One region of the Shewanella sp. 10N.286.51.B2 genome, then DNA from elsewhere that is predicted to be linked to it. Evidence: predicted binding sites of a transcription regulator. Region 1 holds the regulator's gene; each other region holds the start of a gene.
The links. The regulator sigma-54, encoded in region 1, starts transcription at its own class of promoters, with help from an activator protein. The targets are predictions, from matches to a motif close to GTTGGCACGNNNNTNGNNT.

Region 1 (7,525 bases):
GCAAAAGTACTATTTTGGTGCGAATTGGTTTTAATTGGTAAACAAAAGTAACCATTAAAACTCTATGGTTTTAAGGCACAAAAAAGCGGCAATAAATGCCGCTTTTTATGTTGATGAGAGAGGGGGTTTTACGGCGCTACATTAAGAAAATGGTCGCTAAGCCTAAAAAGGCGAATAAGCCAATCACATCGGTGACTGTGGTTAGTACCATACCGCCAGCCAATGCCGGATCGATATTGAGTTTTTTAAGTATGAGCGGAATACTGGCCCCCGCTAGTCCGGCAACGGTCATGTTAATGAGCATCGCGCCGCCAATGAGACCGCCCAGTGCCATATCACCTTTCCATAGCCACACTGCAAAGAAGACCAGTACCGACCACATGAGGCCATTAAGAAAACCAATGGCTAATTCTTTACCGATAAGCCAACGGGAGTTACTTTGGCCAATATGACCCAAGGCGATACCACGAATAACCAGAGCTAAGGTTTGATTGCCTGCCACACCGCCCATACTAGGGACAATAGTCATTAAAATCGCGATGGTGGCAAATTGCTCTAACGTGCCTTCAAACATATTACTTACTGATGCAGCAAGTAAGGCGGCAAACAAGTTAATGGTAAGCCATAGCGAGCGTCTGAAGGTGCTTTTCATTACGGGGCCAAAGGTATCTTCATCGTCATCCATACCCGCCATCCCCATCATTGAGTGTTCGGCGTCTTCACGAATAACATCGACCACATCATCAATGGTAATACGGCCTAATAATTTTTGCGCTTCATCTACCACTGGGGCCGAAATCCAGTCATGGCGTTCAAATAATTGCGCCACTTCATTATCAGGCATGTCCACAGGGATGCTTTCTAATTCAGGATCCATGATGCTGCGAATGGTTGAATTAGGATCACAAGTGAGTAGATCGGCAAGGCGCACCCCACCAAGCACATGATCGTTGCGATCAACCACATATAAGGTATCTGTGGTATCGGGTAAGTTGCCGCGCTGGCGCAAATAGCGTAATACCACATCAATATTAACGTCAGGACGCAAAGTGACCGTATCAGTATTCATGATACTGCCAGCGGTGTCATCAGGGTATGACAGTGCTTGTTCGACGCGATGGCGGTCTTGACTGCTCATGGATTGCAGTACTTTTTTATAAACAGCATCTGGCAAACTTCTTAAGATGTAAGCCAAGTCATCGGTATCCATCCCAGAGGTGGCTTGGGCTACTTTTTCTGGGGTCATAGCGCTGATGAGTGAATCTTTTAACTCTTCACCGAGTTCTTCTAGGATTTCACCCGCTTGCTCATGATCAATCAGTTGCCATAACACTTGACGAGTTTTCGGCGGTGATGATTCAAGAATTAATGCGACATCGGAGGCGGCCATGTCATGAAGCATATTTCTGACATGAACAAACATACCGCTACCTAATGCTTGTGTAAGCTGATTAAGACGTTGTTCGGTCAGTTCGCTGTCGATGACTTCAATACCCATTGGCTACTCCTGAAAAGACGATGATGAAATGTTAACTTAACTCACCGGAAAGAATGAAGAAATTTCTAATATCTGATGGCTTGATGCGCAATTCATAAATACGCTAATACTGCTTGGTGGTGTGTTGAGTATAGCTAATAAAATAATGGTAAAGGTGAGTCGCTGTGTTTCCTTGGAGATGTTACTGGGCGCAGGCGGTTAGCTTTCTTCGTCAAATTTATCGTTGATTAACTTGCATACGGCCTCAAGGGCTTTTTCTGCATCACGGCCTTGAGCTTCAACAGTAATGATTTTACCAATGCCACTTTCTAACATTAATAACCCCAATACACTGGCAGCACTGGCTTGTTTCTCACCTTGGATAAGGGTGATAGTTGCGTCAAACTCGGTAGCTAAAATTGCCAATTTAGTCGCCGCTCGCGCATGCAAGCCTAGCTTGTTACTGATGGTAATTTGCTTTGAATAGGCCACCGTTTTGGCTGGCGTTGTGGTTAGCTTATTCAATGCCAAGCTCTCTATGGCGGGCGCTGACTTTGTGCTTAGAGTTGTTGAAACGTTTAGCGAGCTGATCGGCAATATAAACCGAACGGTGCTGACCGCCAGTACAACCAATGGCAATGGTCAGGTAGCTGCGGTTATTACGCTCTAAATGTGGCATCCAAGTGTCAAAAAGGTTTTCAATTTGCCAGATAAACTTATTCACCAAAGGCTGTCGCTCTAAGAACTCTTGCACGGGCGCATCTAGGCCTGTGTAGGGCCTTAACTCAAGCTCCCAGTGCGGATTCGGTAAAAAGCGCACATCAAACATAAAGTCTGCTTCAGCCGGCATGCCATGCTTAAAGCCAAATGACTCAAAATGTACCACTAATTCTTTATCAACACTGCCTAGCAAGATTTGCCGAACATGATCGCTCAATTCGTAGATATTAGTTTGCGAGGTGTCGATATAGTGATCAACCATTTTGGCTATGGGTTCGAGTAACCGCCCCTCAAGCTTAATGGCTTCTTGTAACGAAATTTGATTCTTAGACAGTGGGTGTAATCGGCGGGTCTCACTAAAACGCTTCAGTAACACTTTATCGTTGGCGTTTAAAAAGAAACTGGTAATGCTGGTATCGTCAGACAGTAAAGCAATTTGCTCTTTGAGTACTTTGCCTTGCTCTTCGATATTACGCACATCGACGCTAATGGCGACAAGCTCGTTACTATCTTTAAGCTGTTCAAGCAGGCTGCCAATCAGTGGCAGTGGCAGGTTATCAACACAGTAATAACCTAAATCTTCAAGCACTCTCAGTGCGACTGATTTTCCTGAACCTGAACGTCCCGATACGATGACAAGTTTCATGCAGTAATAACCTGATAAAGTTCTGTAGCGTCATGACTCTTTCGAAGTCGTTTAAGTATCAATTTATCACTGAGTTTCTCTGCCATGCTAGATAATGTGCTTAGGTGTTGCTGGCACTGATCTGCAGGTACAAGAAGCGCAAATAAAATATCTACAGGTTGCTTGTCTATGGCATCAAAGGCGATTGGCTCTTCGCATTTGATTAAAATAGCAATGGGTTCTTCGATATTATCTAAGCGCCCATGTGGAATTGCTATGCCATTTCCTATACCTGTACTGCCCATTTTTTCACGCGCTATTAGACTTTCAAAAATAGCCTGTGAAGAAAGGGTTGGGTACTGGGCAGCCATTAAATTGCTGATTAATTCCAGTACCTTTTTCTTACTGCCCGGAGTGGCACAGGTAGTGCACGCCGGCTGCAGGATGGTACGAAGTTCCATCGTTAATGCTTAGTGAGTTTCTCTTTATGTTTAATTACCTGACGGTCTAGCTTATCTATCAGGGCGTCTATTGCCACATACATATCAGCGTTACGCGATACAGCAAACACTTCACCGCCTTTTAGGTGCAGTTTGGCTTCGGCAATCTGTTGTAGCTTTTGAACATCGAGCACAACGTGAACATTATTGATCTGTTCGAAGTGTCGTTCAAGCTTTGAAAATTTTGTTTGCACGTATTCCCGTAAAGATTGAGTTATTTCAATATGGTTTCCAGTCAGGTTAATTTGCATAGGTCATCCTCCAATAACAAAAGTTATAAGCTTTTGCGTTGGTTTGAGGGAGGGATGAGCATTGCCTCTCGATATTTGGCTATCGTACGTCGAGCAACGTTAATCCCTTGTTCAGCCAATAGTGTCGCCATTTTACTATCACTAAGAGGCTTTTTCGGGTTTTCTGCAGCTACGAGCTTTTTAATAAATGCGCGAATTGCTGTAGAAGAGCATTCTCCACCATCATCGGTACTTACATGGCTTGAGAAAAAATATTTTAGTTCAAAAAGTCCACGGGGGGTATGCATGTATTTTTGGGTCGTGACCCGTGAAATGGTCGACTCGTGCATTTCAACCGCTTCAGCAATATCATTGAGCACCATCGGCTTCATGGCTTCTTCACCGAACTCAAAGAAACCTTGCTGAAATTGTACGATACAGTTAGCCACTTTTAGTAAGGTTTCATTACGGCTATCGATGCTTTTGATAAACCATTTGGCTTCTTGTAAATGACCACGAATAAATTGGCTGTCAGCTTGGCTTGAACCGCCTTTGGCCATAGCTGCATATTGCTGATTAACGCCAATTTTAGGCATGTTATCGGGATTTAGCTCGACCACCCAGCGACCATTCTTTTTAAGTACAGTAACATCAGGAATGACGTACTCATCTTTAATGGGGGTAATTTGCAAGCCTGGACGTGGATTGAGCGTTTGAATAAATTCAATGGCTTCACGTAAATCATCTTCTTTAAGCTTGGTTTTACGCATCAGTAACCTAAAGTCACGACCGGCGATTAAATCAAGATGATCTTTAATCAGTAACTTAACATTATCTATGCAAGGAATTTCATTAGGGTATTGGCCTAATTGAATTAATAGACACTCACTTAAATCTCGCGCTGCAATGCCGACGGGATCGAAGTGTTGTACCCGTTTAAGTACAGCTTCAACTTCATCGAGTTCGATATCGTCAGTGCCTAAGGATTGCAAAATGTCTTCAACGCTCTGGGTGAGGTAACCGCGCTCATCAATGGCATCAATAATGGCGGTTGCAATCACCAAGTCATTTTCAGAAAAGGGAGTGAGGTTTTTTTGCCATTCAAGATGCTCATACAAGCCTTCACTGGTTTCGCCTTGAAACGGCATATCATTACCGCTCGATACTGCGCCAGAGCCAGAAGTCGGCGAGGCGGTATACACCTCATCCCATGTGGTATCCATAGGGAGTTCTTCAGGCATAGAATCTTTAGTGAGCGATTCAGTGGTATCAACCGTTGAGGTGTCTTTTTCTATGGTGACTTGGCTATTATCACTAAAATCGGTGTCAGTTTGCAGGGCGTTTTCTTTTACGGGCTCTTTGGCTTTAGTGAATTCGTCTTCAAGCTCTAATAGCGGGTTTGAATCAAGTGCTTGTTGAATTTCTTGCTGTAGCTCCAATGAGGAAAGTTGCAATAAGCGAATCGCTTGTTGCAACTGTGGGGTCATGGTTAAGTGTTGACCCATTTTGAGTTGGAGTGAGGCTTTCATGTACCGCTTGTCCCTAATTGAATTACATCATCGCGACGAACAGTGTGGGCGCTAGTTTATGATCCTAGAAAAATAGACTAGATTAAGGTTTGTTGTTGGCCGCGAATGCCATACTAAAAACTGAATAGTGCTAACTATAGCTTGAATTGTTCACCTAAGTATACCGACCTAACTTGCTGATTGACTAAGATCTCAGCAGGTGTTCCTTCAGCAATCAAGTTTCCGTGACTCACAATATATGCTCGCTCACACACATCAAGTGTTTCACGGACATTATGGTCGGTAATTAGCACCCCTAAACCACGGCTTTTAAGTTGTTGAATAATTTTCTTGATGTCGATTACTGAGATAGGATCTACCCCTGCAAAAGGTTCATCTAATAAAATAAACTTAGGATTTGCCGCTAATGCGCGTGCAATTTCAACTCGGCGACGCTCACCTCCCGATAACGCCATACCTTGGCTATCACGGATATGAGTTATGTTAAATTCTTCTAATAAATGTTCCAGTTCTTCAATGCGCTGCTCATTTGATAAGCTTTTGCGAGTTTGAAGCACTGCCATTATATTATCGTGTACTGTGAGCTTACGAAAAATACTGGCTTCTTGAGGTAAGTAGCCAATGCCTTTTCGGGCGCGCAAATGCATTGGATCTGCGGTTAAATCATCTTCATCGATCAGAATGCGGCCCTTATCACTTTTGACTAGGCCTACGACCATATAAAAGGTGGTGGTTTTACCCGCACCATTAGGGCCAAGTAAGCCAACAATTTGGCCGGTTTTTACCGTCAGGCTGACATCTTTTACTACCTGGCGACTTTTATAACTCTTAGCGAGATTTTCAGCGGTTAACGTAATTTGGGTCATTAGTCATTTTGCTCAGCTGCTGGGGCTGACAATGTCGCCTGCGCCTCAGCGTTAAGTGATTCAGTTACTTCGGGTGTTTCAGTTGAGTTCACAGCCTCTACAGCAGATAAATTGTTGTTTTCAATTATAGCTGGTGGCGTGTCATCACCGGGTTTAGCGCTGTCTGGTAAATGTGGTTGCTCATCTTTTTTCTTTTCAGAATCAATCAAGTCTGGGTGACTTTCTGGTTGAAAAATAGTGATAACCCGATCTTCACCAGTACCGGTGCTTTCAGCAATTAACTGCTGCTTTTCAATGTTGTAGCTAATTAGGTTACCAGTAACCTGGCTGCCAGCTTGGTCCAATTTAGCATTACCCGTTAAGGTTAAAATGCTAGTGGCAAGCTCATATTTAATTTCATCGGCACTGGCAGTACCAATACGGCCATCATCTAACTCTTGGGAAAATGTCGCAGGGTTACCTGTGGCAACCATGGTTTTTTGGGTGCCGCTTTCGGTGCCAAATGCGCGTAATTCGTCGGCATTAATGTTAATCGACCCTTGAGTCACATTAACTGGGCCATAGAAGATGACCTGATTGTTTTTTATGTCAGCTTTTTGGCTCACAGCTGCGACTTTAAGCTCTTGCTGTAAATCGCCTTCTTTTGCATAGGCGCTGGCAATACTGACTACACTGAGTAGTGAGGCAATCAAAAGTTTACTTTGCTTCATACGTTCCTTCTACTTGACTTAAAAGTTCAAGTTCTTGAGCATTTAAATCAGCATACAGGCCTAAACCTTGTATATTAAAATCTGACCCAGTAACAAAAATTTGTCTATCTGAGGTCAAAATCATGGTGTTCATATCGAGTGCCAACATGGTGGTTGTCAAAGATTGTAATGGCTCGTCGATGTTTATTGCATCAATAATAACATTATTTTCTAAAACTACTTTGCCTGTTTCATTATTCAGCTTGCCTAAATCTGCGCTTAATTGCCATTCGGCTTCACCATTTTCAGGATAAATAAGGTAGACAGGCTCAGTAAACATGGTTTCATTACTTTGCTGAAAGTGCTCCATGTATTTCGCTGAGACTCGGCTTTGCACTAAACCTTGCTCATTAAATTCAGTGGTGCGTAAGTCATTGGCGATAAAATCAGGGCGAGCAGGGGCAGGCAATTTACTTGCCTCCATCTGACTACGTTTAATTTGTACTTGCCAATAAAGGACTAAGGCTGCGCCAAAAAATCCGATAATAGCGAAGGTCACTCGGCTCATATACTCATTCCGTGGGCATTTTCAAACTTATCTTGGCTAAGTAATAGCAAATCGGTGAGTTCACGTAATGCGCCATTTCCGCCGTTAATGGTGGTGGTCATATGGCAATGTTGTTTAACATAAGGATGGCCATCAGCCACACAAACTGCAAGGCCAACCTGTTTCATCACAGGTAAGTCAACCATGTCATCACCAATATAGGCGACTTCATCTGGGCTAACGCCATAGGTATCTAACAGGCTTTGGTAAGGCACTAGTTTATCATCAACACCTTGATAAATATGAGTGACACCTAAAGCGGTCATTCTATTTTCCACAATG
Region 2 (7,525 bases), on a different contig from region 1:
TTGCCGTTGGCAGCTTCAATCCCTTCGTGTGATGCATCGATAAAATTTCCCGGTAAATTGTGCTCTGAAATCATTCTTCCCATTAATGACATTTTTTTCCAGCCTTGGCCCTGTACCCACACCATGTTGCCGTCTTTAGTGACGTTCATGCCCATGGCGTAACCTGCGCTGTCATAATTTTTTGAGTTATGGGTGGTGTAAGGATTCAGATACCAACGAATATCACCGGCGGTATCGATAATGAAAAATCCTGGTTTCCCATCCCAAGAAAACGCCCCAGGTGCATCAGGGTTATTGTGGGATAACTGACCCGACTTTCCGTCTGGATTGGTCCAGTTTACAAAATAAAGGCGGTCTTTAAAGTCAGCGTCAACATGTTCTACTTCGACGATGGGCGCTTTAGCCCACTGGCTTTCTGAAAAGCCCATATCAATGTCTGGGGTTAGCATTTGATACTCGTGGCTGCGCTGCTTGCCGTTTTCAGTCCATTTAATTGTAAAGGTGTTCATAAAGGCAGGGTAGAGACCAAAAATGGGTACGCCACCTTCATCCATTACCCGCATATCATCAACTTGATAGTTTATGCTGACACCAGTTTCACCTTTGGCATGTATGGTGACATCCACATTGGAAATTTTATGGCCATTAAGAGTCACTAAAGCCGTTAGTGGGGCATTTTCATAGGGATTATGAATGATATAACCCAATGGCGCATCTGCCACTGGCATTGGCTTCATCCCCATGGGGTCTGCATTAACATTATTGATTGAATAAAGCAGTGACAAGGTCAATGCTGTATAAAGTATTGGCTTTAGCATGGGCACACTCTGAAATTAGTTATAGCGGCAGTATACCTTGGTATAATCGATAATAATGCAGTGTAACTAACAGAAAGTGTTATAATTTTTTACTTTTGATTAATAGCTCACGAAATAAGATTTTTAACTAAATTTAGGGAACTTTTGTGAATAGGCTGTGGAGTAACAACTATTTAAAAGCTATGGGAAGTTAATTACAATTGTCTCAAAAGTGATTGGTAATTGATGCGAATAAAAAAGCCTACTTTATATCAACACGCCGTTAGCGGTTTTAAAGTAGGCTCTTAAGCTATTCAGCTAGCTAAGGGGTTAGCTATTTAGTTACTCGTCTTCACTTGGAGGTACATAACCTTCAACGGCAACATCTTTGCCTTCAAATAAAAAGCTAACCATATTCTCTTCAAGTAGTTTACGGTCATCAACATTCATCATGTTAAGTTTGTTTTCATTGATTAGCATGGTTTGTTTTTTCTGCCAAAGTGCCCACGCTTCTTTACTGATTGAATCAAAGATACGCTTGCCTAGATCGCCAGGGTAAAGTTGAAAATCTAAACCTGGAGCTTCTTTCTTTAAATATACGCAATTAACATTACGAGCCATGATTATTCCTTAAAGGGATTCCTTGACGGGATCTACTGCTAAAAGAGCGGCTAAGTTAGATAAAATCCGCTCAGTTGCTGCGGCTAATCCAACTTTCGCAGGATGATGTATGTTATACCAGAGTGTCTGATTTTGTTCCATTACACTTGAGTCAATTTGAGGCGATTGTTGATTTTCGCCGAGATTAACTAAGATAGGCTGAATATCTAAATGAAAATGACTAAAAGTATGTCTAAATCCTGCAAGCCATTGTGATTGTTCATTATTGTTGTTTTTTGTTGCGGCATATTCATTGCTGCTGTGATTAAACCCATTAGCACTGATATGTGCAAGCAGCGCCGCCTCAGTATCAAATTGAGGAAAACACCATAAGCCGCCCCAAATGCCTGCTGGTGGTCTTTTATTGAGAATGACTTCACCATCTTTATGCAGTACTAGCATCCATGCAGATTTTACAGGAATGGTTTTTTTAGGCTTTTTACCGGGGAATTCTGTCTGTCGGCCAGCAAGTTGCGCTTTACAATCAATTGCAACAGGGCATTGAGCACAATTGGGTTTACTGCGAGTGCAAACCGCAGAGCCAATATCCATCATGGCTTGGTTAAATTTAACCACATCTTTTTGCGGGGTTAACTTATCCGTTAAGTGCCATAATTGTTGTTCAACTGCTTTTTGACCTGGCCAACCTTCAATTGCGCCGTGACGGGCAAGTACCCGTTTAACGTTTCCATCTAATATTGAATGATGCTGACCAAGGGACAATGACAAAATGGCCCCAGCAGTCGAGCGGCCAATACCCGGTAAGGCTATGACTTCATCTAGCGCTTCAGGAAACTTGCCTGCATGTTGCTCACAAACTGTTTTAGCCGCTTTATGCAGATTACGGGCGCGGGCATAATAGCCTAACCCCGTCCAATGATGCAGTACATCATCTTCGCTGGCATTGGCAAGGGCTTTAATGTCGGGAAAGCTTTGCATGAATTTTTCATAGTAGGGGATAACAGTGGCAACTTGAGTTTGTTGCAGCATGATCTCTGAAATCCACACTCTATATGGGGTTTTATTGATTTGCCACGGTAAGGTCTTGCGTCCGTGTAAATCGTACCAAGCGGTGATCCGCTCAGAAAAGGAGTTAACTTTTTTCATCAGCGCAGTGTATATGGAGAATATTCTATAAACAAGGGAGCCTGTTAACTGATAAATACTTTAGTCATGGTGATTTTAAGATATACTTAGCCACTATTATTGGAACAAAGATGAAACTTTGAATAGTCGGCAATTTAAACGCTATTCAAATGATGAGGCATACATGAGCGACGTTACCACCGCTGAATTTAACGAAGATGGCAAATATATTCGTAAAATCAGAAGTTTTGTATTAAGAGAAGGCCGTTTAACCAAAGGCCAAGCAAACGCAATTGAAGCACATTGGCCTGCAATGGGTTTAGATTACACACCAGAAGCGATTAATTTAGCTGAAGTGTTTAAGCGTGATGCTGATACCGTATTAGAAATTGGTTTTGGTATGGGTGCATCTTTAGTTGAAATGGCTAAAGCGGCTCCTGAGTTAAACTACATTGGTATCGAAGTACATAAACCAGGTGTTGGCGCATGTTTAGTTGATGCCGGTGAAGCTGAAATTACTAATTTACGTGTTTATCATCATGACGCGATGGAAGTGCTTGAAAACAGCATTGCTGATGGCTCACTTGCCCGAGTACAATTATTTTTCCCAGATCCTTGGCACAAAAAACGTCATCACAAACGCCGTATTGTGCAAGCTGAATTTGCGCAATTAATTCGTCGTAAGCTTAAGATTGGCGGTGTTTTCCATATGGCAACAGATTGGGAAAACTACAGCGAGCACATGTTAGAAGTGATGTCTGTGGCTGAAGGTTATAAAAACCAATCAGCAACCAATACTGTAGTTGAACGTCCAGATCATCGCCCGCTAACTAAGTTCGAAGCCCGCGGCCATCGTTTAGGTCATGGCGTTTGGGACATAATGTTCGAACGTATTGCATAATTATAATAAAATATTGTTAAAATAAGCTATTTAATCAACTAACTAGGAAATAACCATGGCTAAGACCCGAACTCGCCGTTTACGTAAGAAACTACGCGTTGATGAATTCCAAGAATTTGGTTTTGATATCAACTGGACTTTTGATGAGTCAATTTCTGAAGCAGATATTGATAAAGCTGTTGATGAGTTCATTGAACAAGTCATTGAACCTCGTAAGCTAGGTTTCCATGGCGGCGGTCATAAAATGTGGGAAGGCATTATTGCAACACAAGAGATCGGTAAATGTACCGAAGAAGATGTTGCTGCTGTTAAAGCCTTCTGGGAAGCGAAAAAAGTGCCACAACTTGAAGTTAGTGCACTGTACGACATCTGGTGGGGCTAATATAGCTAATGCCTGAGCAAATATTGCTTGATGAAGTGGTCGACAAGGTTCGGCCACTTATTGGTTTAGGGAAAGTCGCAGATTATATTCCTGCATTGGCTGACGTAGATCCAAACAAAATAGCAATAGCAGTCACTGGCGCAGATGGTCACACCATTGGCGCTGGGGATTATCTTGAGCCGTTTTCCATTCAATCTATCTCCAAAGTATTCAGCCTTACTTTAGCGCTAAGTTTGTACTCCGAAGATGAACTTTGGAGCAGGGTAGGTAAAGAGCCTTCAGGTCAGTCGTTTAACTCATTGGTTCAAGTTGAGCTTGAACGAGGCATTCCAAGAAATCCATTTATTAATGCTGGTGCATTAGTGATAGCAGATTTAATTCAAGCGCGCCTTGGTGCACCTAAACATCACTTGCTTGAAGTTGTTAGAAACCTGAGCGAAAACTCTCACGTACTTTTTGATAAAGTGGTGGCTAATTCAGAATTTCAGTTTAGTGCCCGTAATGCCTCTATTGCCTATTTAATGAAGTCATTTGGTAATTTTAACGGCGATGTTGATACAGTATTAAAGAGCTATTTTCATTACTGCTCATTAAAAATGAATTGCGCTGACTTATCAAAAGCGATGTTTTATCTCGCCAATCGAGGTAAAAGCCTAGCAGGGGATCAAATCGTTACCCCAGTACAAACCAGACAGCTAAATGCACTGCTTGCTACCTCAGGTTTATATGATGGCGCAGGTGAGTTTGCTTATCGGGTTGGTATGCCAGGTAAAAGTGGTGTTGGCGGCGGCATTATTGCGGTGATCCCTGGGGACATGTCTATTTGCGTATGGTCGCCTGAACTTGATCAAAATGGCAACTCACTGGCAGGCACTCGCATGCTTGAGCATTTATCACAATCATTAGGTCGCTCAATTTTTTAAACTCGCTTATGTTGCTGGGCAAGTTTTTTATGCCCATTTTCAAATGTTAAGCTTGAAATCATCCATTGTCTTTTTAGTATCCTCATCCACGAGTTTGAAAATCATCTATTCTTAAATCTACCCATATAATAGCGATGATGAAAATTACCAACATTTGGCTTATTTCACACATAGTTAATATAAATCCAAATCTAAAAGCTAAACCTATTAGTTATTATCTGCTTTAAGTTATTGATAAAAAGCTTATTTATGTTTTTGGCACAGCCTGTGCAATAACTTGGTATCAGTCTAATTAACATTGAAACTAGATATCAAAACGTTGGCAGTAGCTTAGTGAGCAGTTTAGCCACTCGCCCCATTGATTATCTACATAACGATTAACAGCAAGGATAGAGCTAATGAATACCCAAGGTTTATTTAAAAGTATTGCACTAACTGGTTTGATTTTTACCGCAGGGGCTATGACGCCTGCGGTGGCCAAAATGTCCCTTGAAGATAATCAATGCAACGTGACCTTAAACTATGATGTTACCGTTGAGCCACAAAAATTATCCTTTAGCGAAAAAGGCGCTGAGGTTTACCGAGTCGAACTTGGAAAGTTATATATTGATGGCAACCAAGTTGCACTAAATGATAAGCAAGCAGCTTTGTTAGCTGATTATTCTGAGCAAGTATCTAAACAGATCCCAGAGGTAATTGATTTAGTTGATGATGCTGTTATTTTGGCAACAGATGCAGTGAGCATGGCATTAACCCCTATTTTTGGCGATGCCACCGCGGCTAAATTGGATGAGCTTTTAGCTGGAATTCAAAGCCGTGTTGACCAAGCAGCATATCAACAAGGGGATAAGTTTTATCTTGGCGCGACAGAGTCTTCGTTAGAAGAAGCATTTAATGAAGAGTTTGAACAAGAAATGGAGCAAATGATTAAAAACTCCATGGGCAGTTTTATGATGGCGCTAGGGGCTGAAATGATGTCTTCAGAAGGCGGAAGCTTTGATGAAAAAATGACTGCCTTTTCAAGCAAAATGGAAAGAATCGGTGAAGATGTTGAATTGCAGATTTCTGAGCAATCAGAGGCCATAGAAGCTAAAGCCAAAAAAGTCTGCGGTAACTTTGAGCAGTTAATGGTGCTTGAAAGTGAATTACGTCAATCCATCCCACAGCTATCTTCTTATGAATTAGCGACATTCTCAGATACTGAGTAGCGGTAACCTTGTAAGTTCTAGCATTGTCAAAATGCACCTGACCTTCCCCTGTACCTTGTGCAGGGGCTTTTTGGTTAAACCATTCCTGCTTAAATTACCAATCAAAAACTTCGCCCGCCAATCAAGCTCTAGTTAACTATCTGTTATTTGCGCTACTTTGTAGCGAGATATGCTAGCCGAGCTAGTCGTTTTTTGTCTAATTGCCACCGTTCAATTTGAGAAAATGTCATTAATATTACAGTTTATCGTAGATTTGTTCTGATAAAAAAATTGTATATTATAAATATAGAGCCATTTATACAATTTTTGGTATACTCCTAAAACTATAAAACTGTATGGCGTTAACCAATTAACTTGTTGTTTTAGTTTTGGTTGGCTATTCATGATAATGGACTATCGAAATTTAATTTCTTTTTGGGTGAGTGGCGCAACGTTTAAAGAACCATATAAAGTAGGTGGCGTTTATGCAGCATTGTCTGTAATAAGCGACATTACTTGGAACTCAAAAAATATTTTTAATGTCGTAAACAGCTTAAGGCGACTCCAATGTTAGAACTATTAGAACCTATTGCTATTTTTACTCATGTTGCTAGAGCCGGGAGCTTCAGTGCCGCTGCCAGAAGGTTGAGTATATCTAAGTCCAAAGTAAGTACTCAGGTTGCTGATCTTGAACATAAACTTGGGGTTCAACTCATCCAACGTACTACACGTAGTTTAAGTTTAACTGAAGCGGGTAACTTGCTTTACATACAAGGTGAGGAGTTATTACGTGATGCAGAGCAGGCCGTTGCTAGTGTGCATAATCTAAATGATGCCACCCGTGGTGTACTTAAAGTCGGTATTTCTCAGTCTTTTGGTACCATGCATATTATTCCTGCATTACCTGAGTTTATGGCACGACATCCAGAGCTTGAGCTACAAGTTAGCTTACTGGATCATAAAGTCGATGTGGTTAGTGAAGGTTTAGATTTACTTTTGACTATGTCTGAGCAGCTACCATTAGGTATGGTTGCAAGACCATTAATGAAGTGTCAGTTCTTATTAGTGGCATCGCCAGAATATATTGCCCAACATGGCAATATTTCTCGACCTGAACAACTTGTTGATCATAACTGTCTAGTCTACCAAGGTGAGTGGCATGAGCACAGCATGTGGCAGTTTAAGAAAGCTGATGATTACTGTGAAATTGGTGTTTCTGGTAACTTCCGGGTTGATAATGCACCAGCATTAAAATCGGCCGCGGTTAGCGGTTTAGGTATTGCCTACCTAGCAAGTTATTTACTTGAAGATGAAATCGAACAAGGTACATTAGTGCCGTTATTACCTGATTGGCAATTGACCAACAACTTACCGCTACAGGCTGTTTACCCAAGACGTAAGCACCTTGCCCCTAAAGTAAGTGCATTTATTGAATTTATTAAAGGTCATATTGGTACTACACCTTATTGGGATGGTAAGTTTGATCATTTATACAAATTACGTAAATAGCCATTCAATGGGGTTTCTAAGTCAGTAACTAAAACTGGAAACATTGTTCGAATTTTAAAACAAAGTTGCAACTTAAGTTG
Region 3 (7,525 bases), on a different contig from region 1:
TGCCCTCATTATCGGAAGTGGTTAAGCGCTCAATGAAGCCAATGGAGCGGCATTTACGGGCGGAAGTGATTGACGCTATGACCACAAATGAAACTCTGTGGTTTAGAGACAAATACCCGTTTGAATTACTTCATGATGCTTTATTACCTGAATATAGCCGCTTAGGTCGGCCGTTAAAAATATGGTCAGCCGCTTGCTCGTCAGGGCAGGAGCCCTATTCATTGGCAATGACTATTTTAGAGTATCAGCAGCGTAAGCCGGGGGCATTGCCTGGTAGCGCGACGATCCAAGCCACCGATTTATCACCTTCAATGCTAGCACGTTGTAAAAAGGCCGAATATGACAGCTTAGCCTTAGCCCGTGGGCTATCAGATGAGCGAAAGCGACAATTTTTTGATCCAATGCCGTCAGGTCATATGAAAGTGAAAGATAATGTTCAGCGGTTAGTGAATTTTAGAAGTCATAACCTGCTTGAAAGTTATAGCTTATTGGGTAAGTTCGATATTATCTTTTGTCGTAATGTGTTGATTTATTTTTCTCCAGAGGCAAAAGCTAAAATTTTGCGGCAATTTGCTGCCGCCCTTAATCCCAATGGGATTTTATTTTTAGGGGCGTCAGAATCTATCTCAGGTTTAAGTGATGAATTTACGATGGTGCGTTGTAACCCAGGGATTTACTATCAAAAGAAAAATATATTGTAAGTTTATGAATTAATATGTTTTTAGTTAATAAAATGCCGACTAACGTCGGCATTTTTCATTTTTATCCTTTCTCATCTTAAAACCGCAATATTTTGGCATAAGGTTTGCTTTGTTAGTGACAGTTAGCTGATGGAGGCAATTTTATGGCGATTAATTTTGAAAATGGTTTAGGGGTACATCAATACTCGTTGGGCATACGTGCTCAAAGGGCTGAAGTGCTATCTAGTAATATCGCCAATGCCAATACCCCGGGTTACAAAGCCCGTGATGTAGACTTTGCCTCTGCCATGAATAGCGCCCGCTCTCATCAGCAAGGGCTGCAAATGAGTCAAACAACTGACAAGCACTTTGACCTTAAAGCGTTAAGCCAAGAGCATGTGCAGTTTCGGGTGCCAAATCAGCCAGACACAGGTGACGGTAATACGGTGGATATGCAAGAAGAGCAATCTGCATTTATGCAAAACTCTTTGGAATATCAAATGTCACTGGGCTTTCTTGAAAGTAAGTTTTCTGGCATGCGTAAAGCCATTAGAGGTGATTAATTATGAGTCTTTTTAATATTTTTAATGTGTCAGGCTCGGGTATGTCTGCGCAATCGGTGCGCTTAAATACCACCGCCAGTAATATTGCTAATGCCAACACAGTATCAAGCAGTGTCGGTGAGACCTATAGAGCTCGTCATCCTATTTTTGAGGCTGAAATGGCCAAAGCCAGTCATCAGCAAAATAGTTCTCATAGTGTCAGTGTTAAAGGCGTTGTAGAAAGCGATAAACCGTTATTAAAAGAATTCTCACCTAATCATCCAATGGCTGATAACGATGGGTTTATTTATAAACCCAATGTCAATGTGATGGAAGAAATGGCCGATATGATTTCTGCTTCTCGGTCATATCAAATGAATGTTCAAGTGGCTGATGCCGCCAAATCAATGTTGCAGCAAACGCTTCGTATGGGTAAGTAATATGAATTTAGTTGGAGGTAAACAATGAGCCTCGTTAATCCTTACAGTAGTCAGTCATTACCGCAGTTGCAGACGTCTACCACGGCTTCCACCGTCTCCACTAATTCAGTGGCGACAAACTCACAAACTACACAGGTATCAGACAGTAGCTTTTTAGATAGCCTAACCGCTGCGCAATCAGCTAGCACCACCGAAACCGGAGAAGCTAAAAGCCAAGAGCTAACCCAATCGGATTTCTTTGCGCTTTTGAGTCAACAGCTGTCAATGCAGGACCCGTTTAAACCTGTTGAAAACGATCAGATGATCGCACAAATGGCGTCCTTCGCGACCGTTGATGGTATTGCCAACTTAAATGCTGAAATTTTGAATTTGAACAGTGTGATGAGCTCAAGTCAGGCATTACAAGCCTCGGGCTTAGTGGGGCAAAAGGTGCTCATTCCATCAGATATTGGCCATGTCTCAGAAGAAAACCCAGTCATTAACGGTGTCATTAGTACGCCACAGCCAATCGATACCATTACCGTCACCATTGAAGACGAGTCAGGCCAAGTGATTAAAACTTTTGAGGTTGATGGCTCTGCAGGCGGCAACATTGATGTCAGCTGGGATGGCCTTGATAAAGATGGCGAACCCGTAGAAGAAGGCATGTATGCCATTAAAGCTAACGGTAAAGTTGATGGCAACGCCGAAGATTTAGCGGTTTCAACTTATGCCCATGTCACTAGTGTGTCTTTAGGCAGTGTCGCCAGCGGTCCGATCCTTAACCTCAGAGGCCTAGGTGGTATTCAATTGTCTGATGTACTGGCAGTGGCAGAAAGTTAATAACACAAACAATAATAAGCTGCCAGAAATCTGGCAGCCACACAGAACCTAATTTAAAGCGCTAAGAGGTGATTTATGTCGTTTAATATTGCATTGAGTGGTATCGCAGCTGCTCAAAAAGATCTCAACACCACGGCTAATAACATTGCCAACGTCAATACCATTGGTTTTAAAGAGTCTCGCGCTGAATTTGCCGATGTTTATGCTAATTCAATTTTTTCAAATGGTAATACCGCAGTGGGCGGCGGCGCAACCACAACTCACGTAGCGCAACAGTTTCAGCAAGGTAGCTTACTGTTTACCAACAACTCCTTAGATATGGCTATTAGTGGCGGTGGTTTCTTTGTTACTTCATCTGAAGCGGGCAGCCAAGATCATGCATTCACCCGTGCTGGTGCATTTAAAGTAAACTCAGAAAGTTTTATGACAGATTCAGCCGGTAACTATTTACAGGGTTTCCCTGTGGATGCTGATGGTAATTCGACTTCAGTGAGTTTAACCACCACCCAACCGATTAAAATCCCCGATACTGCAGGTAGCCCAGTGAAAACCGGTAACGTTGGTTTTCAAATGAACCTCAATGTTGGTGATGAAGAACTTGATCCCGCAAACTTTGATCCAGATGACGCAGATACTTACAATAACTCAACCTCAGTAACTATTTATGATTCACTTGGTGAGGCTCATATCTTGACCACTTATTTTGTTAAACCAGAAGGTGGTTCCCATACTGGTGAGAATAACTGGGTTGCCTTTTATGCTGTTGATGGCAAGCAAGTGGATATTGATGCGCCAACGGGTGGTTCATTCCCAACAGATACTACTGGTGATGGTATTGCTGATTCAACTGGTACCGCTGAAAACGCATCCGGCTGGAAAGGCTCAGTACTTACATTTAATGATGCTGGAACTTATACAGGATCTGATCCTGCGGTAGTGTCTACGGTTGAACTAGGTAGTAATGGCGCAGGTGTTATCGGCACCGGCGCTGACGGCTCGCAAAAGGTGAACATCGATTTTAATAATCCTACTCAATACGCCTCACCGTTTGAAGTGACAGAGTTAACCCAAGATGGCACCACAGTCGGGCGCTTAACCAATGTCGGTGTCGGCGATGACGGTTTAGTAACAGCCAGTTACAGTAACGGTTCAACCGTGCCATTAGCTCGGGTAGCATTAGTACGCTTTTCTAATGAGCAAGGCTTAACTCAAGTAGGTAATACCTCTTGGAAAGCCAGCTTAGACTCAGGCCCAGCACTAGCAGGTGAGGCCAATAGCGGCACTTTTGGTAGTATTCGCTCGTCAGCACTTGAGCAATCAAATGTTGATTTAACCACCGAGCTGGTGGATTTGATTTCAGCTCAACGTAACTTCCAAGCCAACTCACGTACCCTTGAAGTGAACAATACCCTTAACCAAACGGTATTGCAGATCCGCTAATTAATCTCGCGCTTTAGTAATCTCGCGCTTTAGTAAAGAGTTGCCGCCATGGCAACTCTTTGCCTTATTGTTCACCTCATTCTTCACCTCGTTACTACAGCCATTAACCTGCCCAATATTGCTTATCTTGTAAATTTCCCCGCTGTTTATAACTGCAAATTTCATCTAAAACTCAAACCCTTAATTTTTTGGCACGTTGATTGCTAGTTCTGTGTATATCTTTTGTTATGAAGAAAGTTTGACGGAGCGGTAAATGGACAAATTACTTTATGTTGCCATGAGCGGCGCTAAGCAGAATATGAATGCTTTGGCGGTGCGAGCCAACAATTTAGCTAATGTGAATACTGACGGCTTTAGAGCTGATTTGGTTCAAGCACGCTCTATGCAAGCTTTTGGCGAAGGTTTACCGACTCGTGTTTTTGCAATGACAGAAAGCCCCGGGCATAACTTTGACTCAGGCCCACTTAAAACCACAGGTCGTGATTTAGATATTGCCGTTAAAGATAAAGGCTGGATAGCTGTGCAAGCTGCTGATGGCGGTGAAGCCTATACCCGTTCAGGCAGTCTAAATTTTGACACTACCGGCTTACTCACTAATGCGCGTGGCAATCCGATTATGGGGGAGGCTGGGCCAATTGTGCTGCCACTGCCGGTTGAAAAAGTGCAAATCTCCCCTGACGGTATTATCTCGGTTAGACCCCAAGGCGCCACAGCCGACATAGTCGAAGAAGTTGCGCGGATTAAATTGGTTAACCCCAACAACGCCGACATGATGCGCGGTGAGGATGGCTTGTTTCGTTTAACCACAGGGCAAAACATCCCTAATGATCCCAATGTTCAAGTTGAAAGTGGCGCAGTTGAAGGCAGTAATGTCAATGCGGTATCTGAAATGGTGGCGCTAATTGATATTCAGCGCCAATACGAAATGCAAGTGAAGATGATGAAAAACGCCGAAGATCTTGATCGCGCCTCGTCAGCTTTAATGAGAATTAGTTAGGAGTAATTATTATGCATCCTGCTTTATGGATCAGTAAAACCGGCCTAGATGCCCAACAAACCGACATTTCGGTTATTTCTAACAACGTGGCCAACGCCAGTACCATTGGCTATAAAAAAAGCCGCGCAGTGTTTGAAGATTTGCTTTATCAAACCGTTAACCAAGCGGGCGGCGTCAGTGCTGATAACACCAAACTACCTAATGGCTTAAACCTCGGTGCGGGTACCAAAGTGGTTGCCACGCAAAAGATGTTTACCCAAGGCAATATGTTAACCACAGACAATGCCTTAGATCTAATGATTGAAGGTCCAGGCTTTTTTGAAGTTGAAATGCCAGATGGCACCGCAGCTTATACCCGTAACGGCCAATTTAGCCTAGATGAAAATGGCCAAATTGTGACCCCAGGTTCGGGTTATGTCATCCAGCCTGCCATCACCATTCCTGATGATGCCACTTCAATCACAGTGTCATCTGAAGGTGAAGTTTCAGTGAAACTTTCAGGTGCTACAGAAAATACCGTCATTGGTCAGTTAGCCATGAGCGACTTTATTAATCCATCAGGGTTAGACCCACTAGGGCAAAACCTTTACACCGAAACCGGTGCCAGTGGCACGCCGATTCAGGGCACGGCTTCATTGGATGGTTTAGGGGCTATTCGTCAAGGGGCGCTTGAAACGTCAAACGTTAACGTGACTGAAGAACTGGTTAACTTGATCCAAAGTCAACGTAATTACGAAATGAACTCGAAAGTGATATCAGCTGTTGATCAGATGATGTCTTACGTAACACAGAACTTATAAGCTTTGATGATAAGAGAGGGGATGATGAATAAGGTTTTAGTCTTAGCATCAGCATTTGTGATGCTGGGTTGCAGCTCAACTCAGCAAAAACCCATAGCCGATGATCCATTTTATGCGCCTGTTTACCCAGAAGCGCCGCCAACCCAAATGGTGTCAACGGGTTCAATTTACATGGATCATCAATCATCCAGTTTGTACTCGGATATTCGTGCCCACAAAGTGGGTGACATTATTACCGTATTGCTTAATGAGTCGACCCAAGCGAAGAAAAGTGCCAATAACGAAATTAAAAGAGGCTCTGATTTAAGCGTCGATCCGGTTTATGCCGGTGGCAGCAATCTGTCGATTAAAGGAATTCCGCTAGATTTTCGTTATTCAGATGACATGAATACCAAGCGTGAGTCAGATGCCGATCAGTCAAACAGTTTAGACGGCAGCATCTCAGCCAATGTCATGCAAGTGCTTAACAATGGCAATTTAGTTATTCGCGGCGAAAAGTGGATTTCAATTAATAATGGTGATGAGTTTATTCGCGTTACTGGCATGGTACGTAGTCAAGATATCACTCCTGATAATACCGTTGAATCCACCCGTGTTGCCAATGCTCGGATTCAATATAGCGGTACCGGCACTTTTGCCGATGTCCAAAAAGTGGGTTGGTTAAGCTCCTTCTTTATGGGCCAATGGTGGCCTTTCTAAGGAGTTAACCATGAAAATCAAATCCCTCATTTTATTATTGCTCAGCATGGTGTTGCTGTCACAGCCAATTCAAGCCCAGCGCATTAAAGATATTGCCAATGTCCAAGGGGTACGAAGTAACCAATTAATTGGTTATGGCTTAGTGGTGGGGTTACCCGGCACAGGTGAAAAAACCCGTTATACCGAACAAACCTTTAGAACCATGCTAAAAAACTTCGGCATTAATTTAGCCGATAATGTTAACCCTAAAACCAAAAATGCCGCTGTGGTAGCCGTGCATGCAGAAATGCCTGCCTTTATTAAGCCCGGTCAAAATCTTGACATCACGGTATCAAGTATTGGTGAAGCAAAAAGCTTACGTGGCGGCACCTTGCTGCAAACCTTCTTAAAAGGGGTTGATGGTAATGTTTACGCCATTGCCCAAGGCACCTTGGTGGTCAGTGGCTTTAGCGCAGAAGGTCAAGACGGTTCACGGGTGATACAAAATACTCCTACCGTTGGGCGTATTCCTAGCGGCGCTATTGTGGAGCGCAGCGTGATGTCACCTTTTGCCAGTGGCGATCACCTCACCTTTAACTTGCGCCGTGCAGATTTTTCAACCGCCAAAAACATGGAACAAGCCATTAATGATTTGCTTGGCCCCGGTATGGCAAGGGCGCTTGATGCTACCTCGGTGCAAGTGAGTGCGCCTCGTGATGCATCCCAAAGAGTGTCATTTTTATCGACCCTTGAAAACATTCAAGTTGATATGGCCGATGAGTCAGCCAAAGTGATAGTCAATTCGCGTACGGGCACCATAGTGGTGGGGCAAAATGTACGCTTAATGCCAGCAGCTGTGACCCATGGTGGCTTAACCGTCACCATTGCTGAAGCGACCCAAGTATCACAACCTAATCCGTTTTCGGATGGTCAAACGGTTGTTACAACCGATAGCACCATAGATGTTGCCCAAGACGATAGCCGAATGTTTTTATTTGACCCTGGCACCTCGCTCGATGAGCTAGTCAGAGCGGTAAATTTGGTGGGCGCTGCCCCTTCAGATGTACTGGCAATATTAGAAGCGTTAAAGATGGCAGGCGCTTTGCATGGAGAGCTTATCATCATC
Region 4 (7,525 bases), on a different contig from region 1:
TGCCTACTGGTCCATCAAAATACGCCGACGGTCTCATTCATTACCACCAATGATTAAATTTAAGAATGTTTATTTCGAAACTAGCTTTTACTTTTGCCACCACACTAAGTTAACACTTAGTCGCCAATTTAGTGTGACTTGATTTGAGCAAGACTAAAGAATTTGTTTTAAGCAGCCAAAATTAAATCATCATAGCGTTTAATATCGACGCTAATAGCACTTTAGACTTACAGATATTATCATTTGCTAGTATCAAAGGTTATTTTTTAGCAAAAAAACACAAAATATTGCAAAATCAGCTTGGTTTACAGTTCTGCAACGAAAAAGAATTTGCTACTCTTTACTCGTTACTTGTTAGCGATTTCCATTAATCATTCACCTTTATTCCCAGTTCAAAGGACGCAATATGTTAGACGCAGCAAAAACGCAGGCTCCACCAATGCAATTAATTCAAACTTGGGTGTGGATGATGATTGAGTCTGGTAACCCTGAGCTTCAGGATAAGGGAAGAAATAATCTTATTTCTGCTTTTGGTAGCCTTGCAAAAGCCAATGAATATTTAGCTAATAGCAATAATTAAGGCGCTAAAAAGCGCCTTAATTATTGGAGACAAGCAGCACTGTTAGCCGCGGCGATTTAATACGCTTTGATTTAACGTGGCTAATAGCTTTTCAGTATCACTCCAGCCAATACATGCATCAGTTATGCTTTGGCCGTAACACAACTCCTTGCCGACCACGAGATCTTGGCGGCCTTCTTCAATGTTGCTTTCAACCATCACCCCAAAAATATTGTGATTGCCTTGGCTAATTTGCCCAGCAACATCTTCAGCCACTAGCATCTGTTTATTAAAGTCTTTACTGCTGTTAGCGTGGCTAAAATCAATCATAATGTTAGCAGGCAATTTGGCGTTCTCTAATTGAGTTTCAATAGCACTAACATGAGGTTGGCTATAATTAGGCTCTTTACCGCCGCGCAGAATAATATGGCAATCTGGATTACCTTTCGTGGATACAATAGCTGAGTGACCAAACTTGGTGACTGACAAAAAGTGGTGCGGAGCACTTGCTGCACCAATCGCGTCAATCGCCACTTTAATGGTGCCATCAGTACCATTTTTAAAGCCTACAGGGCTCGATAAACCTGAAGCAAGCTCACGGTGCACTTGTGACTCTGTAGTACGGGCACCGATGGCTCCCCAACACATCATATCTGCCACATATTGCGGCGTGATCATATCAAGAAACTCACCGGCGGCTGGTATGCCAGATTCATTCAAATCGACCAATAATTTACGCGCTGTTCGTAGGCCGTCATTAAGCTTAAAGCTATTGTCCATGTAAGGATCATTGATCAGCCCTTTCCAACCTACCGTAGTACGAGGCTTTTCGAAGTAAACACGCATTACAATTTCTAGTTGATCTTTAAATTGCTCACGTAGAGCAATTAAACGCTTGCCATAATCTAAAGCTGCGACTGGATCATGTATTGAACAAGGGCCAATAACAACAAGTAAGCGATCATCTTGTTTGTTTAAAATTCTATGAATGCTATCTCGTGCATTAAACACTGTTGCTGATGCTGCTTCTGACGCCGGAAATCGCTCTAAAATAGCAATTGGGGGCAATAATTCTTTTATCTCATCAATTCTAACGTCATCATTTTTGTAATACATAGTTTATACAACTCCAGCAAACAGTTATTTATGCCAACGTTAAACGTTGAGCAGTAAAGCATTACGGACAGCTTTATATTTCAAACACTAGCATACAATAAAACATCCAATCTACGGTTTTATCAAATTATTCAATTTAAATTACTGTTATTAAATAGCTTTCATATTCAAAATATAAAATATCTAATAAATTCATTCATTTCTAAAATTATCTTCAATTCAATTCGCTTTAATCTTGAGTCTGTTCCTTCGATTATTGCTATCAAAATATATCAAGCAATAAAAAACCACTTGCAGCTAACACGCTGTAAGTGGCTAAAGTAACTAGGCCTTATTATATTAATGGCGCATCATAGCTTGCAGCTTACCTTTATAACGATCTTGATTGGTCTCATCATGGCTAAGATCTAGCGCCTTTTGCATGGTTTTCTTGGCACGTCTTTGATCGCCTGTTGCCCAGTAGGCACGGGACAAACCAAAATAAAACTCATGGCGGTAATCCGCCCGTTCAACCGCACGTTTGTACCACACTAAGGCTTCTTGATATTGCTTTTCAAAATACGCCTCTTGGGCCATATCAAAGTAATAGAATGGGTTATTAATGCGGGCTAATTCAAGAATTTTATGAACCTGTTTCCACTCTTCTAGTCGCTCTTGCTCACCTAATATTAATGCAAGATTATACAGGGTAGTGATATTTTTAGGTTCTAACTGAAGCACATAGCGATAGGCTTTTTCTGCCCGTTCATCTAATCCTTTATGACGATAAATCACCGCCAGAGTGTTAATACTATTGACGTGATACGGGTCTAACTCAATAGCCCGTTTTACCAATGCATACGCTAAGTCGTAGTCACCGCGTACTAATGCTTCTGCTGCAACATTATTAAAGTACATTCCAGATAAGGTTTGTTTATTAATTTGCTTAACACGGTATGAGCGTATTGAGCGCTCAGGCAAAAAATCCACTAATATGTCCGAACCGTGAAGACTAATACTATTGGGAGCGTCACGGTGCAGTAGTTTCATATTTACGTGACCATTTACGAGGTAAAAACCTCCCCTTCTATCCCATATGGGTTCTACATCAATATCTTGAAACTTTACAGGGACATCAAGTACCTGTGCGATAGCAGTTGTCAGTACCACCAGCGACATGCAGTTACCCGCCCGCTCAAGGGCTGTCACGCTGGCCATTCGGGTGTAGTGATCTCGATATTCAAAGCCCCCCTCTTGAGCATTGATGTATTCAGCAAGCCAAAGGTTTACCGGTATTTTAAGGCCGTTAACGCCACCTGAGCGAGCAAAATCACGCTGTATTTCAGTAACTATCTCATCAGGTAAATTGTAAATCTCTGCTGTAGCGGGAATATCTACCTCATTAAAATAACTATCGTTAAATAAGCCACTGACATTAACCTTGGCTTTATTGATACTCGACGTGCTAGAGCAGCCTGAAATAAAAATCAATATTAGTAAATAAAAACAGAGATTAAGGCGTGAAAAACCAAAAGATTGAATTATTAGTGAATTTTTCGAAGAAACGTCATCATGATGCAACATAATTCTACCCCACATAAAAGCCTATCATTAAGCATAGAAGTTAGTGGCAGAATTGCGATTTTGAAAAAGTTACAAAAGATGAATGTAAAAAGCTTAAGCCAGTGGCGAATATTTGAATTTCATTATTACTTGGCAACTGGCGGGTCAATTTGAATAAACACCTCTTGGTTTTGATAGGTGTATGGTCGGTAGGAATTACCGGCGCAATTAAAATAACGGTATGGCGCAGCGAATACCAAACAGCCATTCGGCAGAGCTTGTAAAATATTAATTTGCTGCTGCATTTTGAGCATTTGCTGCCATTGATAGTCCTGCTGAACTTGATTTCGTATTGCAAAAGCGTCAAATGGTTCAGATGTCTTTCTCACAACCACTTTTCCCGCAGTGGCGAAAAAGCTGATACTGATAAGTAAAGCAATCATCAATACTTGAAAGTAATTAACCATGTTAAACCTCATTGCACTTATTCACTCGTCACACTTGTTCACTTTTTAAGAGTCACAAAAAAGCAGAACCCTAAGGTTCTGCTTTTAGTTTTAACATGCTCAGTGTTTAAAGCAATCTATTATCCAGCTGATTTGATTGAAACAAACTCTGGGTAAGCATCAACACCACAGTCAGATGCATCCATACCGTTGTACTCTTCTTCTTCAGTAACACGGATACCCACTGTCGCTTTAAGGATAAACCATACTACGAATGAAGCTGAGAATACCCAAGCAAAGATAACTGCTGCGCCATATAACTGAGCACCAAAGTTTGCATCAGCATTTGATAATGGTACTAGCATTAGACCTAGGAAACCGGCAACACCATGTACAGAGATTGCACCTACTGGGTCATCAATTTTAATGCGGTCAAAGGCAACAATTGAGAAGATAACCACACCACCAGCGACGATACCAATGACACCTGACATTAATAGTGAAGGTGATAATGGGTCTGCTGTAATAGCCACTAAGCCCGCTAATGCACCATTTAAAATCATGGTTAGGTCAGCCTTACCCCAGACAACTTTACAAACTAATAATGCTGAAACTGCACCGAAAGCGGCTGCTGAGTTAGTGTTTACAAAAATCTTAGCCACTGCTGAAGCATTTTCTGCGTCTGAGACTAATAATTGTGAACCACCGTTAAAGCCAAACCAACCCATCCATAAGATAAACATACCTAATGTCGCCATTGGTAAGTTTGAACCTGGGATAGGATGAACTTCACCATTTGGGCCATACTTACCTTTACGAGCACCCAGTAATAGTACTCCTGAGATAGCTGCTGCTGCACCGGCCATATGTACAATACCACTACCAGCGAAGTCAACGAAACCAGCAGCAGAAAGGAAGCCACCGCCCCAAGTCCAGTAACCTTCAATTGGGTAGATAACCGCGGTTAATACCACTGCAAAGATTAAGAAAGACCAAAGCTTCATTCGCTCTGCAACTGCACCAGACACAATTGACATTGCCGTTGCAACAAATACAACTTGGAAGAAGAAGTCAGACTCCAGCGCATGATCTGCATCAGCGGCTTGTGAGCCAATTAATGAACCAAATGATGGTAACCAGCCACCTTCAGTGTTATCGACATACATGATGTTGTAACCCACTAACAGGAACATCACACAGGCGATTGAATATAAACATACATTTTTAGTTAAAATTTCTGTGGTATTTTTTGAACGAACTAAGCCCGCCTCAAGCATTGCAAAACCTGCTGCCATCCACATGACAAACGCACCTGATATTAGAAAATAAAACGTATCTAATGCGAAACGTAATTCGGTGACGGTTGTGCCTAACGTTGCTAACTCTTCCATTACATTCCCCTTATAGTGCTTCGTTATCTAGCTCACCCGTACGGATACGGATAGCTTGCTCAAGATCAGTAACAAAAATTTTGCCATCGCCAATCTTGCCGGTATGAGCCGCTGTCGTAATGGCTTCAATTAACATATCTAAGTTTTCTGCTTTAGTAGCAATTTCCAACTTCACTTTAGGAAGAAAGTCGACTTGGTATTCTGCGCCACGATATAGCTCAGTGTGACCTTTTTGACGACCGAAACCTTTTACTTCGGTAACAGTCATTCCTTCAATGCCCATGCTTGCAATAGCTTCACGGACATCATCCAATTTAAATGGCTTGATGATAGCGCTGACGAGTTTCATCTCGACCTCCAAAAGTGTGATTGTTATAAATTTGTTTACAAATACAATTCAATCATCAGGCCAATCATGTAAAACCATGATTCGTATAGCATTTTAAAATATAAGTTAAATAAAAAAGTCTTTTCATGCACTAATAAGGTGCAACTTTAATTTGGCGCGCACAACATTAGAGCGAAGCGTTTATAACTATCTGAATACTTGATAATAAGAATTACGCAGTTAAAAAAGTGTCAAAATGAACAAAGAAAAGCTGTGCGGAAGGGGGGGATGTTACTGATATAAAAATAAACACATTAAAGAAAGCATAAATAAAAAGACCTTCTAATGAAGGCCTTTTTATTTGCAGATTAGCTTTTAAAAATTTATAAGCTGCCAACCGTGTCAGTTGCTTCTGCTGAACTTGCAACCTCATCAGTCGTCTCTTCAGCGAGTAGATCTGCCATTAAGCTATCAACTTGAGGCTGACTGACCACTTCATCTTCAACTGCTACAACAGCCTCATTCACACTGACAAGCAAGTCTTCAGTTTCATCAGCTAAAGCAGTTTCTGTCACTTCAAGTTCTGCTTCTGTTTCAGCTGATGCTGTTGCTTGCATTTCAATTGCCGAGTCAGGCGCATCATTTGCAGTAGTCACAATTTCAGACTCGTCAATATCAGTGGTAAGCGCAACACTAACTGAAGGCTCAAGTACTTCATCTGCCTTAGCAAGTTCAATTTGGTTTTCTGCTGGCTGTATTTGCTGTGGTTCAATATCAATAACCGTCGTTGCCGGTTTCACCACTGAAGCTGTAACAGGCTTTGATTCAATCAATTGAGTCAATTCATCTTTTTTATAAACCGCGCCAGCAATTGCAGCAACAGCGATAGCCGCGACAAATAGCTTAGCACCTGAACCTGATGATTTCTCTTGAGCCTTTCTCGCCGCTTCTGCTGCAGCAAGTTGAGCTTGAGGATTCGGTTGCGGCTTAATCTCAAGTTTTGACTTAGGCTTAGGTTCTGCAACTGGCTTCGGGTTATTATGAGCATCTGTATTTACTTGAGGCTCTACTCGAGAATTTGCAGTTGCAGCGCTACTACCACTGGTCTGTGAATTAATTTCTGCAAGAGTCTGTGGTTTAATCTGAGTTGTGGCAGGTGCAGGTTCAGCCTTAACATCGACTTTCTTAGGTTCGGCTTTATTAACATCTGTTTTCACCTGAACCGCTACGGTAGTTTTTACTACAGGCTCTGGCTTAAGATTGTTAAAATGTCCCTTATTTGCAGCTTGAGCTATCGGCGCCTCTGCAACAGGCGCTTCAGTCTTTGGGAAAGCATAGGCTTCTGTGACTTGTGCTTCTGGCTTATCTTCAACAGTTGCTTGGGGTAATACGCCTTCTTCAGGGCCCTTGGTTCTGGCACCTAAAAATTGACCACCATCATAAATTTCCATTTTATGGCTAGATACATCACCTTCAACTACACCAGAGCTTACAATCACTAAACTGTTGCAATGTAATTTACCTTTAAATTCACCACAAACTCTTAATTCTTGACAAAAAAGCTCACCGTCAATTTCGCCACCAACTTCAATTTTAACTTGGTCTGTTGAACGAATAACACCTTTAACTTTACCGGCAACCAAAGCAGGTCCCTGTACAGTCATATCTCCATCCAATGAAGTATCAGGGCCAATAAAAGTAACCCCATTTCCTTTGTTATTCATACCAATCAGTTTCCTTTATTATTAATTTTGACATATACTAAACCAACTTTATTAAAACAACAAATAACATTTCTTTTACACAAGTTGCAGGTCAATTCCGAGCTTTTCGCTTTAAAAGTAAAACTTAATAGTTTAATGTATCGGCTATTAGTAAAAGAGCCTGTCTTTAATATATAAATTTGCTATTGAACGGATTTTCAATAGTAGCCCAAATAACAGGGATGTAGCCGAAATGATTTTTTCAGATGTGATTTTTAAACAACTTCCAGAACCACAGGCCCTGCAAGTATCTAAAATCTCAGGATTACTCAATATTGAAACCGCCTTCTATGACTCACTAAACTTTGCCTGTAAAGCTGCCGATAAAAGGCCAAAATTTCTTATTCACTATTTAGAAGCCCCTCATAAACACGCCTATT

Region 2: a site for sigma-54 is predicted at 5,004-5,022, ahead of AB4140_RS14065 (YggN family protein). Genes of this name have one in related genera too.
Region 3: a site for sigma-54 is predicted at 4,112-4,130, ahead of flgF (flagellar basal-body rod protein FlgF). Genes of this name have one in related genera too.
Region 4: a site for sigma-54 is predicted at 5,450-5,468, ahead of AB4140_RS15085 (P-II family nitrogen regulator). Genes of this name have one in related genera too.

What each region holds. Positions count from the first base shown of each region.
Region 1 is NZ_JBFRKH010000014.1:149,866-157,390, reverse strand. Features, by position in the region: gene mgtE (magnesium transporter) at 137-1,498, opposite strand; gene AB4140_RS04275 (HPr family phosphocarrier protein) at 1,697-1,969, opposite strand; gene rapZ (RNase adapter RapZ) at 1,995-2,843, opposite strand; gene ptsN (PTS IIA-like nitrogen regulatory protein PtsN) at 2,840-3,283, opposite strand; gene hpf (ribosome hibernation promoting factor) at 3,286-3,573, opposite strand; gene AB4140_RS04255 (RNA polymerase factor sigma-54) at 3,597-5,081, opposite strand; gene lptB (LPS export ABC transporter ATP-binding protein) at 5,216-5,947, opposite strand; gene lptA (lipopolysaccharide transport periplasmic protein LptA) at 5,947-6,657, opposite strand; gene lptC (LPS export ABC transporter periplasmic protein LptC) at 6,644-7,204, opposite strand; gene kdsC (3-deoxy-manno-octulosonate-8-phosphatase KdsC) at 7,201-7,525, opposite strand, start outside.
Region 2 is NZ_JBFRKH010000051.1:10,478-18,002, reverse strand. Features, by position in the region: gene AB4140_RS14095 (aryl-sulfate sulfotransferase) at 1-818, opposite strand, end outside; gene AB4140_RS14090 (oxidative damage protection protein) at 1,140-1,418, opposite strand; gene mutY (A/G-specific adenine glycosylase) at 1,428-2,564, opposite strand; gene trmB (tRNA (guanosine(46)-N7)-methyltransferase TrmB) at 2,728-3,444, shown strand; gene AB4140_RS14075 (50S ribosome-binding protein YggL) at 3,500-3,826, shown strand; gene glsB (glutaminase B) at 3,835-4,749, shown strand; gene AB4140_RS14065 (YggN family protein) at 5,148-5,957, shown strand; gene AB4140_RS14060 (LysR family transcriptional regulator) at 6,504-7,445, shown strand.
Region 3 is NZ_JBFRKH010000060.1:38,184-45,708, forward strand. Features, by position in the region: gene AB4140_RS16120 (protein-glutamate O-methyltransferase CheR) at 1-701, shown strand, start outside; gene flgB (flagellar basal body rod protein FlgB) at 845-1,243, shown strand; gene flgC (flagellar basal body rod protein FlgC) at 1,246-1,662, shown strand; gene flgD (flagellar hook assembly protein FlgD) at 1,687-2,484, shown strand; gene flgE (flagellar hook protein FlgE) at 2,560-3,924, shown strand; gene flgF (flagellar basal-body rod protein FlgF) at 4,178-4,921, shown strand; gene flgG (flagellar basal-body rod protein FlgG) at 4,933-5,721, shown strand; gene flgH (flagellar basal body L-ring protein FlgH) at 5,746-6,420, shown strand; gene AB4140_RS16160 (flagellar basal body P-ring protein FlgI) at 6,467-7,525, shown strand, end outside.
Region 4 is NZ_JBFRKH010000055.1:30,402-37,926, reverse strand. Features, by position in the region: gene AB4140_RS15115 (ABC transporter ATP-binding protein/permease) at 1-37, opposite strand, end outside; gene AB4140_RS15110 (hypothetical protein) at 407-580, shown strand; gene aroG (3-deoxy-7-phosphoheptulonate synthase AroG) at 623-1,675, opposite strand; gene AB4140_RS15100 (lipopolysaccharide assembly protein LapB) at 2,015-3,253, opposite strand; gene AB4140_RS15095 (hypothetical protein) at 3,364-3,684, opposite strand; gene AB4140_RS15090 (ammonium transporter) at 3,804-5,054, opposite strand; gene AB4140_RS15085 (P-II family nitrogen regulator) at 5,065-5,403, opposite strand; gene AB4140_RS15080 (polymer-forming cytoskeletal protein) at 5,766-7,106, opposite strand; gene AB4140_RS15075 (response regulator transcription factor) at 7,339-7,525, shown strand, end outside.